3 regions of the Promicromonospora sp. Populi genome follow, and region 2 is predicted to be linked to each of the others. Evidence: predicted binding sites of a transcription regulator. Region 2 holds the regulator's gene; each other region holds the start of a gene.

Region 1 (5,117 bases), 2.2 Mb from region 2:
GACCCGTGACGATCCGCGCCATCGAACCCTGCGCCGCCAGCGCCGCGGCGAGCGCGTGCGCGGACAGCGGCACCACCTCGTCGGGAGCAGCGAACACCAGGACGATCTTGCGCATCCGGCTCGGGTGGTTGGCCGGTGGGCCGCCCGCCTCGACCATCACCCGCTCGAACTCCTCGGTGTAGTTGCGCAGCGCGCGCAGGGCGGAGGTCGCGAGCACCACCTCGGGCATCTCGCCAGGCCCGGCGAGGACGGTGCGCTCGGACAGCCGCAGCCAGGCCGGCTCCACGAGCTCGGTCCACCAGGTGGCCGGGTCGCCGTCGGGACCCAGCACGAGCAGGTTGTCGCAGGCGGTCCGGCTGTAGGCCAGGGCGGCGTCGACCAGTGCGGACACCCGGCCCGACGTCGGCGCGGGGGACGATGCCGTCCGCGACCCGGTCGCGGACGGGGCGTCTCCGCCTGCCGCCCCGCCGGGCAGGGCGCGCAGGCGCGCCCGCCCGCGCGGCTCCTCAGTGCTCTCGCTGCCCGACGCCGGAGCTGTGCGGCCGTTCTGCCCCGAGCCGACCGGTGCCCCTTCGGACCCGGGGGCCTCGACGGTGCCGAGGAACTTCTCCTCGAACTCGGGCTCCTCAAGTTCCGGCTCGCCCTGCACTCGCACCGTGGGCAGCGCCAGGGCGGACCTGGCGGCGTCCTGGAGCTCCGCGTCCCCGGCCTCGACCGCTGCCCGGGCGGCGTCCACGGGCGCGACACCCTCCAGGGTGAGCCGGCGCATCACGAGCAGCCGGGCTACGTCGTCCGGCGTGTAACGGCGGTGCGATCCAGCTGTACGGCCCGATGGGCCGAGTCCGTAGCGGCGGTCCCAGGTGCGCAGGGTGGCGGGAGCCACCCCGAGGCGTTTGGCCACCGCAGCGACGGCCAGTCCGGGGCTCGAAGTACGTGACCCGCCCGAGCTTTGGGCAGGCCGCGGAGATGTCATGGTCTTGATTCTGCCGACCTGGCCCTCTCCGCGCCACTGCGAAACCCGGCGTGCCGCCGATCTCGGTCGTTTTCACCTCACAGTGGAACAAATCCGGTCAGGCCTGACGCGCTTGCCGCCGACCCGATTCGCGCCGCATCGGAGAAAACTGCCCCTTGAACAACTTCTGCACAACTTGTAGGTTGTTCGACATGACGGAGATCTCAAGGCTTCCCGGTCCGGTGATGGAGCTGTGGGAATGGCAGTACCAGGGCACGTGCCGCGACGCAGACGACACACTGTTCTTCCACCCCGAAGGTGAGCGTGGATCAACCCGACGCAGGCGAGCCGAGGCCGCGAAGGCGATCTGCCGCTCCTGCCCTGTGATGATGCAGTGCCGTGAGCAGTCGCTCCGCGTCCGTGAGCCGTACGGCGTGTGGGGCGGGCTCAGCGAGGACGAGCGCTCGGCGATCCTGGCCGGCAAGTCCGTCTCTGCCTAGTCAAGAACCCGAGGCCTAGTCAACCCGAAGCCTGAACAAGTCTGAACAATCTCTGGACCGAACAACGAGGGCCCCGCACCAGATGGTGCGGGGCCCTCGTCCTACTGTCCGGCGTGAGCTGAGGTCAGCTCACGACCACGGCGAGGATGTCGCGGGCCGAGAGGATCAGGTAGTCCTCACCCGCGTACTTGACCTCGGTGCCGCCGTACTTGGAGTAGATCACCTTGTCACCGACGGTGACGTCCAGCGGCACACGGTTGCCGTTGTCGTCGATGCGGCCCTGGCCAACGGCCAGAACCTCGCCCTCCTGGGGCTTCTCCTTGGCGGTGTCCGGGATGACCAGGCCGGAAGCGGTCGTGGTCTCGGCTTCGAGAGCCTTGACGACGATCCGGTCCTCGAGCGGCTTGATGGGGACCGACACGTCGGACCTCCTCTTTCATGAGCGGATCGAGAGATCAGCTGCTTGGTTGACTTGAAGTGGCTCGAACGTTCGACCGTCCGCCGTCGTCGCGGGTGCCGGCGGGCACGAACGTCTGGGTCCTCCGCCGCGCACCCGGAGATCCGGGATGCCACAGCGGCGAACACCCCCAAATCTAGGTCGGCGCTAGCACTCGGTCAAGGCGAGTGCCAATGGTGGGGACCATGTCACAGGCCGAGCGACCGCCGCGCGAACCGCACACCGAAATCTCGCCATCTCTACCAAAAGGTGTGTCGCGTCACTCGTCATGACCAGGACAAACGTGGAAAGATCTTCCCATGGATGCGGCGATTCTGAGCAAACTGCTCAGCCCCGACGGCTGGGCCCTGCTAGGCGCTCTCCCGCCCTATGACGAGCGACACGCCATGAAGACCGTCACGACCCTGCGTACCAAGGGCGTCGCATCAGATCTTGCCGCAGCGGTGGTGACCCAGTCCCGGCTGCGTGCCCGGGCGCGGGCCAAGTTCGGCGACTTCGCGGACGGCATGCTCTTCACCGCGGACGGCCTGGAGCAGGCCACGCGGCTCGTGGTGGCGGCGCTGCACGCCCGCCGTTACCTCGACGCGGGCGTCACCGCGCTCGCCGACCTCACCTGCGGCATCGGCGCCGACTCCCTCGCGTTCGCCGGGACCGGGCTCCGCGTGGTCGCCACCGACCTGGACGAGTGCACCGCCGCCATCGCGCAGTGGAACCTCCGCCACTTCCCCGAGGCGGACGTCCGCCATGCCGACGGCCTCAAGCTCGACCTACGGGCCGAGGGCGTCGAGGGCGTCTATGCCGACCCGGCCCGCCGGGTCGGGGGCGGCGCCGGCGCCCGCAGCCGCCGCGTCTTCGACCCGCGCGCCTACGAACCGCCGCTCGACGCCGTCTGGGCGCTGCGCGAGACGGTTGCCGCCATCGGCATCAAGGTGGGCCCGGGCATCGCGCACGACGGGCTGCCCGACGACGCCGAGACGCAGTGGGTCTCGGTAAACGGCGACGTGGTCGAGGCCGGGCTCTGGTTCGGCCCGCTCGCGCCCGACGGTCCTGGACGCTCGGCACTCGTGCTGCGCACGTTCACGGACGACGACGGCAAGGAGCACACGCTCAGCCGCACCGTCCGGGGGGACGAGACCGCGCCGGACGTCGGCGCCGTCGGGCAGTATCTCTACGAGCCCGACGGCGCGGTCATCCGCGCCGGGCTCGTCGCCCAGGCCGCCGCCGAGCTGGGCGGACGCCTGGTCGACCCGACCATCGCCTACATCACGACCGACGACCTCGCCGACCTGCCGTCGGCCCGGCCCACGGAGGCGGCCGGCGCCCCGGCCCCGATCGCCACCGGCTACCGGGTGCTCGACACGATGCCGTTCAGCCTGAAGCGGCTCAAGGCGTACCTCCGCGACCGCGACGTCGGGCGGATCACTATCAAGAAGCGAGGCACCGCGGTGGTACCCGAACAACTTCGCAAGCAGCTGGTGCTCACCGGGACCGAGGAGGCGACGATCGTGCTCACACGCGTAGCAGGCGACCAAAAGGTGCTCTTCGTCGAACCCCTGGGATCCGTATGAGCACGCCGGTGCAGCTCGGCTTCGGCGCGTCTCCGCGTTCGACGGTGGGTCTCGAGTGGGAGGTCGCGCTCGTCGACCCCGCGACCGGCGAGCTGACCCAGACCGCCCCGCAGGTGCTCGAGGCGCTGGAGCGCAGCCCGCTCCAGGCGCAGGGCGGCTCGCACGTCACCGGCGAGTTCATGAAGAACACAGTCGAGATGGTCACCGGCGTCTGCCGCACGGTGGCCGATGCCGGAGCCGACCTCACGCGCACCATGGACCGCCTGCGCACCGTGACAGAGCCCCTGGGCATCGAGCTGATGGGCGGTGGCACGCATCCGTTCGCACGCGCCGACGACCAGGAGCTCACCGACAACGAGCGGTACGCCCGCATCCTGGACCGGACAAAGGTCTGGGGTGCGCAGCTGCTCATCTGGGGCCTGCACGTCCACGTCGGGGTGGAGCACCGGGACAAGGCCCTGCCGCTGATGCGGGGGCTGCTGAGCTACTTCCCGCACCTGCAGGCCCTGTCGGCCGGGTCGCCGTACTGGGCGGGCGAGAACACGGGGTACGCCTCGAACCGGGCCATGCTGTTCCAGCAGCTCCCGAGCGCCGGCCTGCCCATCGCCTTCGAGACGTGGGCCGACCTGGAGGCCTACGCGGGCGACATGGTCGAGGTCGGAGCGGTCGAGGCGTTCAGCGAGATCCACTGGGACGTACGCCCGTCGCCGCGGTTCGGCACGCTCGAGGTCCGGGTGTGCGACGCCCCGACCAACCTGACGGAGGCCCTGGCGCTGGGGGCGCTCGTGCAGTGCCTGGTCGAGCACCTGTCGACCCAGCTCGACGAGGGCCGGGAGCTGACGGTGCTGCCGTCGTGGTTCCACGAGGAGAACAAGTTCCGCGCGGCGCGGTACGGCCTGGACGCCACGGTGATCCTCGACGCCCAGGGCAGCCAGGGGCTGCTCGCCGACCAGGTCGGCAAGCTCCTGATCGAGCTCGAACCGGTGGCCCAGCGCCTCGGCTGCGCCGAGGAGCTGGCCGGGGTGCGCGACATCCTGCGTGGCGGGGCCCCCTACCAGCGGCAGCAGGCGGTGGCCGCGGCGCACGACGGCGACCTGGTGCCCGTGGTGCGCGCCATGATCAACGAGATGCGCACGGGCCGCCCGCTCCCCTCCTGACCGCAGGTTGTGGGCGTGATCGTTGCGCCTGGAACGGGCATATGCGCGCAACGATCGCGCCCACAACCTCGGCGGCGTCAGACGATCTGCGCGGCGTCCTCGAAGCTCAGCCGCGGGGCGCGCGGGCGGGTGGTGTCGGCGCCCTCGGCCGAGCTGACGTTGACGACGAGGAGGCCCTTCCAGCCGTTCTCCGCGAAGAACTCGGCGTCGATCCCGTCGTAGAGCCCGTTCATCGGCCCGGCCGAGAGACCGGCGGCCCGCAGGCCCACGATCAGGTAGCCGGCCTGCAGCAGGGCGCTCTTGCGCGCGACGTCGGCGCGCACGTCGGCGTCACCCGCGAAGATCTCGCGCGCGCCCGGCATGTGCGGGATCAGCACGTCGAGGCGCTCGTGGAACTCGGGGTCGTACGCGAGCACGAGGGTGACGGGCGCGTTCGTAACGCGCTCCTGGTTCCCCTCGGGCATGTGGGCGACGAGACGCGCG
Region 2 (5,117 bases):
CCTGCCACTCGCCCCCTGCCGCGTCGCGCCCGCGCTCGATCTCCGCGAGGCCGTCGGGGTCGCCGAGCTGGAACCGGCTCACGCCCCGCAGGTTCAGCGCGACGGACATGAGCTCGGCGTCACCGATCGCCATCCCGGCGTCGTACGCGGCGGTGGCCGCCTCGATTCCCTCCTGCGACCGACCGTCGAGCATCGCGGTGCGCGCCCGCCGTAGCAGGACCTGACCGCGCACCGCGTCGTCCCGGCCCGGCTCCACGAGCGCGAGGGCACGCTCGATGAGCTCCGGCGCCTCGTCCGAGCCGGCGTGACCGGCGATGAGCGCGGTGTCGGCGAGCATGCTGGCGAGGCCCACCGGGTCGTCGTCGGGCCATTCCGCGATCGCGTCGTGCGCGACCGCCAGGGCGCGAGCCGTGCGGGTCGAGCCGCGGAGCGACTCGGCGACCGTGCGCAGCAGCTCGTGGTGCGGCAGGCCGGCCACCGCCGCGGCGTCGGGCACCTGCTCCCAGAGCTCCAGGGCCCGTTCGCCCAGCGTGACCGCGGCGGCCGAGGCCGCGCCCTCGGCCGCCGCCTGATGCCCGACGACGGCCGCGGCCAGCGCCTTGTCGAGCACCCCCGCGCGCCACCAGTGGTCGGCGATCCGGGACAGCTTCGCCACCGACCGGGACTCCGTGGCGAAGGCCCGCTCCAGAGCCCGCGCGTACGCGGCGTGCAGCCGGCGTCGTTCGCCGGGCAGCAGCTCCGCGTAGACGGCCTCCTGGACCAGCGCGTGCCGGAACGTGTACCCGACGTCGGTGACGACGAGCACCTGCGCGTCGACCGCCTCGCGTGCGGTCTCCTCGTGGCCCGACGGTGCCGGATCCGCCGACGTGTCCGCCAGGACGGCGTCCAGCATCTCGTACCAGACCCGGGTCCCGTTGGCCGCGACCACCCGGCACAGCGCCTGGGCCGCCGGGCTGAGGTTCCAGTAGCGCAGCAGGAGGATGTCGCGCAGCGAGCCGGGCAGGTCGGTGCCGAGGAAACCCACCAGCTCCTCGACGTAGAACGGCACACCCTCGCTGCGGTCGGCGAGGTCGGCGAGCGCCTCCGGGCCGGGGCCAGTGCTCTGCCGGGGTGAGCCGTCGAGCAGGTCCTGCGCCATCTCCCGGACCTCGTCGGCGCCCAGGCGGGTGAGGTCGAGGCGGGTGGTGATCCGGGCCCGGTCGAGCTCGGCCATGACCGCCCGCAGCGGGTGGGCACGGCCGACGTCGTCGCTGCGGTAGCTGAGCAGGAGGAGCAGGCCGGGGGGTGCCGCGCGGGTGAGCCGGACCGCTACGGCGCGGGTGATGTCGTCGGACCAGTGCAGGTCCTCCAAAACGACGACGAGCGGGTGTTGTGCGGCTAGCTCGATGAGCAGGTCGGTGAGGACCTCGGGGACGCGGTCGGCACCGGCGCCGGGCGCCGGTGCGAAGAGCTGGGGTGCTACCGCGGACAGGGCGCCGGCGGCGGGTCCGGCGGCGGCGAGGGCGGCCTCGGGGCCGACGGCCGCGACGAGGGTGCCCAGCAGGCCGGCCAGTGCGGTGTAGGGGACGGGTCCGGAGCCGGAGTCGGTGCACTGCCCGACGAGGACCGTGGTGTCGCCGGTGCGCGTGATGAGCTCGTCGAGGAGGCGGGTCTTGCCGATCCCGGCCTCGCCGGCGATCACGACGGTGCGGCCCACGCCCGTGCGGATGTCGTCGAGAGCGGCCGTGAGCTCGCCGAGCTCGCGGGCTCGGCCCACGAGACGGGAGCGGGGGACCGGCATGGGCTCATCGTCCCATGCCGGTCCGTTCGTCGTTCCGCTCGGCGGCGCGTCGTTCGGCCGCCTGACGGCGGGCCGTGTCCTTCCGCTCGCGCGCCACCCGATTCTGCTCGGTGCGGCGGTCGAGGTCCTGCTCGTTCCTGCGGTACTCGGTGTAGTCGGAGAACCCGAACATCGTTTTGCCTCCTGGCTCGAAGCCGGCCCTTTGCTGGCGTGATTCAAGGTTCGTCCGTGAGGTAGCGGGGGCGGATCGGGCGGTCGCCCCATCTTTCGGGTCGGGTCTGCCCGGCGGTCGGGTGCTGTCTAGGGCATCGCCTTAGACGCATCGGGTAAGCGCGTAGGATTGGCACTCGGTCGGCGAGAGTGCTGGAGGCAGCGCCGGTGAGCGGGCCGGAACCCGGATGCGGGTCCTGGACGTTGTACCCGGGACGGAGGTGAGCGCGGTGAGCGAGGAACGTAGGCTTGATGTCTTGCGAGCGATCGTCGAGGACTATGTCCGTACACGGGAGCCCGTGGGCTCCCGCATACTCACCGAGCGGCACCAGCTCGGCGTGTCCCCGGCGACCGTCCGCAACGACATGGCGGCGCTCGAGGAGGCCGGCCTGATCGCGCAGCCGCACACGTCGGCGGGGCGCATCCCCACCGACAAGGGCTACCGCCTGTTCGTCGACCAGCTGGCCGAGGTGCGGCCGCTGACCACTCCCCAGAAGCGCGCCATCGAGACCTTCCTGTCCGAGGCGGTCGACCTGGACGACGTAGTGGCACGCGCCGGGCGGCTCATCGCCCAGCTGACGGGCCAGGTCGCCGTCGTGCAGTACCCGTCCTTGCGGCGCTCCGGGCTGCGGCACCTCGAGCTGGTGCCCACCGTCGAGGGGCGGCTGCTCGTCGTCGTCATCACCGACACGGGGCGGGTGGAGCAGCGCTTCCTCGACGTGCCTGTCGGGATGGACGACGGGACGCTCGGCGAGCTGCGCGCCCGCTTCAACGCCGCGGCCGCCGGCCACCGCCTGACCGAGATCGGCACCGCGTTCGCACGGGTCACCGAAGCGATGCCGGACGGGCACCGGGCGCTCGCCACCGCGGTGGCGGAGGTCGTCACTGCCGCGCTCGGCGAGGAGAGCGAGGAGCGCATAGTGCTGACGGGCCAGGCCAACCTGGCGCGGGCGAGCATGCGGTTCGAGCAGGGCCTGCGGCCCGTGCTCGAGGCGCTCGAGGAGCAGGTGGTCCTGCTCGGCCTCCTCACCGACATGACCGACGACGCCGGGGTAGCCGTGAGCATCGGCCACGAGAACCGGCTGGCGGGGCTGTCGGAGACGTCCGTCGTCACGTCCGGCTACGGCTCGTCCGACGGCGACACGGTGGCGATCCTGAGCTCGATCGGCCCCACCCGCATGGACTACCCGGGCACCATCGCCGCGGTGCGCGCCGTCGCGCGCTACCTGTCGCGAGTGCTGCCCAGCTGACATCCCCACCTTCCACAAAACTTTCCCACAGAGAGAGACCTGTGACCGACTACTACGAGATCCTCGGTGTTCCGCGCGACGCCTCGCCCGAGCAGATCAAGAAGGCATACCGCAAGCTGGCCCGCGAGCTGCACCCCGACGTGGCCGGCGACGTGGGCGAGGACCGGTTCAAGGACGTCGCGCGCGCGTACGAGGTGCTCTCCAACCCGGACAAGCGCCAGCAGTACGACATGGGCGTGGACCCCACCGCACCGGGTGGCGGCGCGGGTGGCGGGTTCGGGGCCGGGTTCGGTTTCCAGGACATCTTCGAGACGTTCTTCGGCGGCGGTCAGCCCGCCGGGCCGGTCCCGCGCGCGCGGCGCGGCAACGACGCGCTGGTGCGGCTCGACCTGGAGCTGTCCGAGGCGGTCTTCGGCGCCAAGCGGGAGATCCAGGTCGACACCGCGGTGGTCTGCAACACCTGTGGCGGCGACGGCGCGCGGCCGGGCACCCACGCCCGAACCTGCGACGTCTGCCACGGTCGCGGCTCCGTACAGCGGGTCGCCCGCTCGTTCCTGGGCCCGGTCACGACGAACCAGCCGTGCTCCGCCTGCGGCGGCTTCGGCACAGTGATCCCCGAGCCGTGCACCGACTGCTCCGGTGAGGGCCGCGTGCGCTCGCGCCGCACCATCGCCGTGAACGTGCCCGCCGGCGTCGACACCGGCACGCGCATCAAGCTCTCCGCGCAGGGTGAGGTGGGCCCCGGTGGCGGCCCCGCCGGAGACCTGTACGTCGAGATCCGCGAGCGCGCGCACGACACCTTCGTCCGGCGCGGCGACGAGCTGCACTGCACTCTCCAGGTCCCGATGACGGCGGCCGCGCTCGGCACGGTGCTGGAGCTCGACACGCTGGACGGGCTGCAGGAGATCGACCTGCGCCCAGGCACGCAGCCCGGCCAGGTCATGACGCTGAAGGGCCTGGGTGTGGGGCATCTGCACTCGGCCGGTCGCGGTGACCTGAACGTGCACATCGAGGTCCAGGTCCCCACGGCCCTGGACGAGGCGCAGACCGCGCTCATGCAGCAGCTCGCCGTCCTGCGCGGCGAGGAGCGACCCGAGTCGCGGCTCACGTCGGTCAACGGTGGCGTGTTCTCGCGCCTGCGCGACAAGCTCAGCGGGCGCTGATCGACCACCCATGAGCGCACCGGTCTTTCTCGCGGAGGCGTCCACCGCCCATCCGCTGTCCCAGTACGCGCCCGGCACCGTGTACGTGCTCGACGGCGCGGAGGGGCGGCACGCTGGTGTCGTCCAGCGCCGCGGCCCGGGGGAGCGCATCGACGTGGTCGACGGCGCCGGCGTGCGCCTGCGGACCGTCGTCGAGTCCGTGAACGGTGCCGAGGTGCACCTGCGGGTCGAGGAGCGGGACGTCGAGCCGCCGCCCGCCGTCGTCGTGACGCTCGTCCAGGCCCTGGCCAAGGGCGACCGCGACGAGATGGCCATCGAGGCCGCCACCGAGACCGGTGTGGACGTGATCATCCCCTGGCAGGCCGAACGGTCCGTCGTGGTGTGGCGCGGGGACCGGGCCGCGAAGTCTCGGGCCCGCTGGGTCAGCACCGTGCGCGCCGCGACGAAGCAGGCCCGCCGGTCCCGCATCCCCGAGGTCGAGGTGCCGCTGAGCACCAAGCAGCTCGCCGCCCGGACCCGCGAGGTGGTCGCGGCGGGCGGTGCGGTGGCGGTGCTGCATGAGGAGGCGAAGGCCGGCCTCTCGGCCGTGCGCCTGCCTGAGGCCGGCGAGGTGCTCCTCGTCGTCGGACCCGAGGGCGGGATCTCCGAGAGCGAGGTCGCCCTGCTCACCGAGGCCGGCGCGGTCACCGCCCGCCTGGGGCCCCACGTGCTGCG
Region 3 (5,117 bases), 820 kb from region 2:
CCGGATCCCGCTCGCGGTGGGCCACCCCGACCTGCCAGGCGAGCTGCTCGTGGCCGTCCTGACCGACGACGCCGCCTACGTGGCCGAGCCCTCCATCCGCGTGCGCGACCGGCAGCTCGCCGAGCGGCTCGAACGCCTCGGCTGGGTGGTGGCGCAGGTGTGGTCCGCTGCCGCGTTCCTGGACCCGGACGCCGAGGCCGAGCGGGTGCGGCGTGTGGTGCTGTCCGTGCGGGACGCCCGGGTGGGGCTGGCCGGCGGAGTGGCACCGGCGGCTGAGCTCATCGTCCCGGAGGTCCTGGACGGCTGAGTCCGGCGCTGGCTCGCGTGGGGGTCACAATGGTGGGGTGAGCGAGTCCGAGAACAAGCCGGCCGACCCGGCGCCGGGCGACGACGCCCCGACACTGAGCGCAGCCGCCCCGCGGCGCCGGGGGCCCCGGCGTGTCGTGCGGCGCGGGACCGAGCGCGAGGCCGTGCTGGGCGTCAGCGCCGACGAGCGCCCGGCCGGCTGGACCGAGGGTTCCGACGGCGGAGCCTCGGCCGACTCCGGTCACGGCTCCAACGATGACCAGCTCCGCCGCGACGTCCCGCCGCACTGGGGCTGAGGCCCGGCTGGGTGAGGCCCGGCTGGGTGAGGCCGGTTGGGTGAGGCACCGGGTGATCGGCAAAAGGTCAGGTGATCGGCGGGTTGCCGGTCACCTGACCTTTTTACCGATCTCCTGAAGTTCGCGGCGCGCCCACATTCCGAGGTCGCGCGCAGAACCGGGCGGCTGGGCTCAGCGGGGCTGCGAGCCGGCCTGGCTACGGAGCAGGTCGCGGATCTCGGTGAGGAGCACAACCTGCTCGTCGAGGGCCTCCTCGACGGCTTCCTCCTCCGCGGGCTTGCGCAGGGACTGCAGCTTGTTGATCGGAATGACAACAAGGAAGTAGATCGCTGCCGCGACGATGAGGAAGTTGAGCAACGCCTGGAGGAACAGGCCGATGCTGAAGTCGGCATTGTTGAGCGTGAACTGGCCGACACCGGAGATGTTCGGCTGCCCGAAGATCGCGGCGATCAACGGGTTGATGATGCCGTTGAGCAGCCCCGCGACGACGGCCGTGAAGGCGGTGCCGATCGCGATACCGACGGCGAGGTCGATCACGTTGCCGCGAGCGATGAAGTCTTTGAAGCCGGTGAGCAGGTCGCGCATGGATCCCCCTGGATCTCTTTGACGTTTGGTGTGGTTCGGCGTCAGCCGAGACCTCGAAGGGGATTGTGGCGGAAAATCCGGTTCAGCGCACGTCGACGCGACATTCAGCCAAATTGGCGGCATTGCGCCGCAAATACGCCCGAGTCCTGCCCATTGTATTAGTGGGGTACCAGCACCGCGGTCACCGAGCCCCAGCCCGATATTGCCGACAGCTCCGGCGCGTCCCTCGGGGTTACCGCGACGAGCGTGACCGGCTCGTCTCCGTCCGACGCCGGACCCAGCAGTCCGCCCGCACTTTCCGGCTCGCGCTCGGCCGGGATCGGCAGCACGAGCGCGTTCCTGGCGAGGTACTGGGGCTCCCCGGCCGATTCGATCCCTGGCGTCGCCCCTGCCAGTAGATCCACCCGGTCGCCGGGGCGCAGGAGGGCGGCGACCGCGCCGTCGGACAGCCGGACCGGGACCACCACGGTGCCGCGCGGGGCGGCGGCGGATACGCCGTCGTCGGACACGAGCGAGGCGTGCAGCGGCGCACCCGCCGGGAGTCCGACGACCGCCGCGCGCCCCAGCAGCTCATGAACGGTGCGTACCGCGCCGGGTGGTGCGACGTCGGCCGCGATCGCGCGCACTCGCACGTCGTCCCGGGTCAGCTCCGTGCCCGCCGCGACGGGGCGGGCCGTGACCGCCACGTCGACGGTCGGGGGTGGCGGCGGGCGCAGGACGTGCAAGGTCAGGGCGACCGCGAGCCCGAACATGGCGGCCGCGAGGGCGAAGCGCCAGCGCCACAGCATGCGCCGCGCGCGCCGGAGCCGAGGCGAACGGAGCCCTCCAGGACCGGGCCCTCCCGGACTGGACCCTTCAGGACCTGGTCCTCCTGGATCGAGGGGCCCTGGAAATCCCGGATGGAGCCGCCGTCCCGGTGCGGCCGGCTTGGTGATCGTGTCGAGAAGTCCCATGCCCGCGACGCTAGGCCGCCGGAGTGGGGTCGCCGCGCCGTCGTCGAACAACCTGTGCACGACGACGGGAAGACGCCACCTGTGGTCAAGCTCGCGCCGCTGGAACCCGTCGAGCGGGTCGCTGAACCCGGCCAGGGAATCTCGGATCGACGCGGGGTGGTGGGCCGGCAGGGGCAGTGCATCTGCGGCCATGAAGTTGAGTTCGGTCCGACGCGCCGCGACGATGCCGGCGATCGGCGACTTCGGTCACTTGCCTCATCGCGTTCGCGACTTCGGTCGGTTGCTCTGAGATCGGTCAATTAACGGACCGATCTCAGAGCAACCGACCGAAGTGAGGATCTGGTCGGTAGCAAGGGACCGAAGTCAGCGCCGGTCGGCAGCAACAGACCGAAAAGGGGACCGCTGACCCGGGCACGCGGCCCGACGGCGATCAGGCCGAGGCGGCCTTTGACGTGCTCGACGTGCTCGACGAGGAGCCGGAGGAGCTCGACGTCGAACCGGAGGACGACGACCCCGAGTCGCCCGAGGACGACCCGCCCGAAGTCCCAGAGGATCCCGAGGAAGAAGAGGACGAGTCCGACGAGGACTCAGTCTTGCCGGGCTTGAGCGTGCTGGTCGTCGACGTGCTGCGCGAGTCCGTGCGGTAGAAGCCGGAGCCCTTGAAGGTGACGCCGACGGAACTGAAGACCTTCCGCAGCTTGCCCTGGCACTCGGGGCAGACGGTCAGCGAAGAGTCGCTGAACTCCTGGTGGATGTCGAATGCGTGGCCGCAGTCGGCACACCGGTACGCGTAGGTGGGCACGTGCACTCCTCTTGGACGTCAGGTCGGCCGGGGCGTCGCGCGCTCACCGGGACCGGCTCTGGCAGTCGGGGTTTCCGAGTGCCAATAGTAACGGTCGAGCGACGGGGGATAGTCCCAGCTTCTCCTGAGTGTGTTCACCCAGGTGGGTTCACTCATGTCCAGGGGCGGGCGGTAGTCTCCACTGCGTGTCCGCGACCACTCCCGCCGAGCCCGTAGAGCCCGCCGAAACTGCCACCTCCGACGGTGCGCGACCCACCAAGCGCCGTCGCACTCGAACCACCCGCGTTCGCCAGTTCATCGTCGGTACCACGGTCATCCTGGTGCTCGCGCTGGTAGCGCTGACGACCTTCGGCTGGTTCACCGGTCGCCGTCCGCTCCCGGAGGTCTCCGGGGAGGTGCAGGTCGAGGGACTCAGCTCGGACGTGCGCGTCAGCCGCGACGCCCAGGGCGTGCCGCAGATCTACGCCGACTCGGCCGAAGACCTGTTCCGCGCGCAGGGCTACGTGCACGCGCAGGACCGCTTCTTCGAGATGGACTACCGCCGGCACGTCACGGCAGGCCGCCTGGCCGAGCTCGTGGGCAACAACGCCGAGGCGATCCAGGCCGACATGGTCACCCGCACGTTCGGCTGGCGGCACGTCGCGGAGGAGGAGTTCAACATCCTCGACGACGACACCCGGCAGTACCTGCAGGCCTACGCGGACGGCGTGAACGCCTACCTCGCGAACCGCAGCCCCGCCGAGACGGCCGTGGAGTACACGGTGCTCGACATCAGCGTCGAGGTGAACGAGCCGGAGCCGTGGGACCCGATCGACTCACTCGCCTGGCTCAAGGCCATGGCCTGGGACCTGCGCGGCAACTACAACGAAGAGCTCGACCGCGCCCTGGCCTACAGCACCCTCGACGACGCGTCGCGCGTCGCCGAGCTGTTCCCCGCGTACTCGGGCACGGGCAACGCGACGATCCTCGATCCCGCCGAGGCCGGCGTCCCGCCGGTGACGCCGGAGAGCCCGGCGACCCAGACGTCGTCGGGCACCGGGGACGTGTACGAGAGCCCGGACCTCGCGGCGGCCCTCGAGGCCGCGCAGCGGGCGCTCGACGCCGTGCCCGTGCAGATCGCGCGCGGCGCGAGCACGGGCTCGAACTCGTGGGCGGTATCGGGCGAGTACACGGAGTCCGGTATGCCGCTGCTGGCCAACGACCCGCACCTCTCGCTCGCCGCGCCTGGCATCTGGGCCCAGGTGGGCCTGCACTGCAACACGGTGGGTCCGGAGTGCCCCTTCGACGTGTCCGGGTTCTCCTTCTCCGGGTTCCCCGGCGTGATCATCGGGCACAACGCCGACATCGCGTGGGGCCTGACCAACATGGGCGCCGACGTCACCGACTTCTTCATCGAGCGCGTCCGCAACGACACCTACCTGCGCGGCGCGGACGAGTGGGTCGACATGGAGACGGAGACCGAGGTGATCCGGGTCGACGGCGGCAGCCCGGTCGACCTCGAGGTGCGGCGAACCGTGCACGGCCCGATCATCTCGTCCGTCATGGGCGAGACCGAGATGGATGCGGTGCGCGGCTCGCCCACGGAGACCGGCACCGAGCTGGGCCAGTACGAGATCTCGCTGCAGTGGACCGCGCTCGAGCCCGGCCACACCGCCGACGCCGTGTTCGACATGAACGTCGCCAGCACGCCGGAGGACATGCAGGCGGCGGCCACGAGGTTCGAGGTCCCGGCGCAGAACATCGTGTTCGCCACCACCGACGGGCACATCGGCTACCAGGCTCCGGGCAAGGTGCCGGTGCGCGCCATCGTGCCCGGTGCGGTGGAGTCCGACGGCTCGTGGCCGCGCCCGGGCTGGGACGCCCGCTACGACTGGACCGGCTACGTTGCCCCGGAGCAGATGCCGGGCGTCGTGGACCCCGAGGAGGGGTTCATCGTCGCGGCCAACCAGGCGGTGCTGCCCGGGGGTACCGGGCCCTATCTCACGCGCGACTGGGACTACGGGTACCGGTCGGAGCGCATCCGCACGCTGCTCACCGAGATCGTCGCCGAGGGCCGCGTGCTCACGGCCGACGACATGTCAGAGATCCAGCTTGACCAGTGGAGCCAGTACGCCGACACCCTGGTGCCGGTGCTACGCGAGGTCGAGCTCCCAGCCGGCTACGACTCGGACGGCC

What was found. Region 2 encodes HrcA, which represses chaperone genes, less so after heat shock. Its sites were predicted from a motif close to TTNGCACTCGNNNNNNNCGAGTGCNAA; they were not measured.
Region 1: the regulator HrcA is predicted to act here: its motif matches at 2,057-2,083, upstream of groES (co-chaperone GroES).
Region 3: the regulator HrcA is predicted to act here: its motif matches at 3,001-3,027, upstream of AB1046_RS13805 (FmdB family zinc ribbon protein).

What each region holds. Positions count from the first base shown of each region.
Region 1 covers NZ_CP163528.1:4,445,656-4,450,772, reverse strand. Annotated here, with positions in the region: gene AB1046_RS20160 (MerR family transcriptional regulator) at 1-973, opposite strand, end outside; gene AB1046_RS20155 (WhiB family transcriptional regulator) at 1,165-1,452, shown strand; gene groES (co-chaperone GroES) at 1,577-1,873, opposite strand; gene AB1046_RS20145 (SAM-dependent methyltransferase) at 2,209-3,477, shown strand; gene AB1046_RS20140 (glutamate--cysteine ligase) at 3,474-4,634, shown strand; gene AB1046_RS20135 (malonic semialdehyde reductase) at 4,712-5,117, opposite strand, start outside.
Region 2 covers NZ_CP163528.1:2,239,281-2,244,397, reverse strand. Annotated here, with positions in the region: gene AB1046_RS10235 (AAA family ATPase) at 1-1,780, opposite strand, end outside; gene AB1046_RS10230 (hypothetical protein) at 1,785-1,952, opposite strand; gene hrcA (heat-inducible transcriptional repressor HrcA) at 2,221-3,240, shown strand; gene dnaJ (molecular chaperone DnaJ) at 3,282-4,403, shown strand; gene AB1046_RS10215 (16S rRNA (uracil(1498)-N(3))-methyltransferase) at 4,414-5,117, shown strand, end outside.
Region 3 covers NZ_CP163528.1:3,054,509-3,059,625, reverse strand. Annotated here, with positions in the region: gene AB1046_RS13825 (hypothetical protein) at 1-307, shown strand, start outside; gene AB1046_RS13820 (hypothetical protein) at 345-602, shown strand; gene mscL (large conductance mechanosensitive channel protein MscL) at 774-1,187, opposite strand; gene AB1046_RS13810 (Flp pilus assembly protein CpaB) at 1,346-1,975, opposite strand; gene AB1046_RS13805 (FmdB family zinc ribbon protein) at 2,571-2,942, opposite strand; gene AB1046_RS13800 (penicillin acylase family protein) at 3,128-5,117, shown strand, end outside.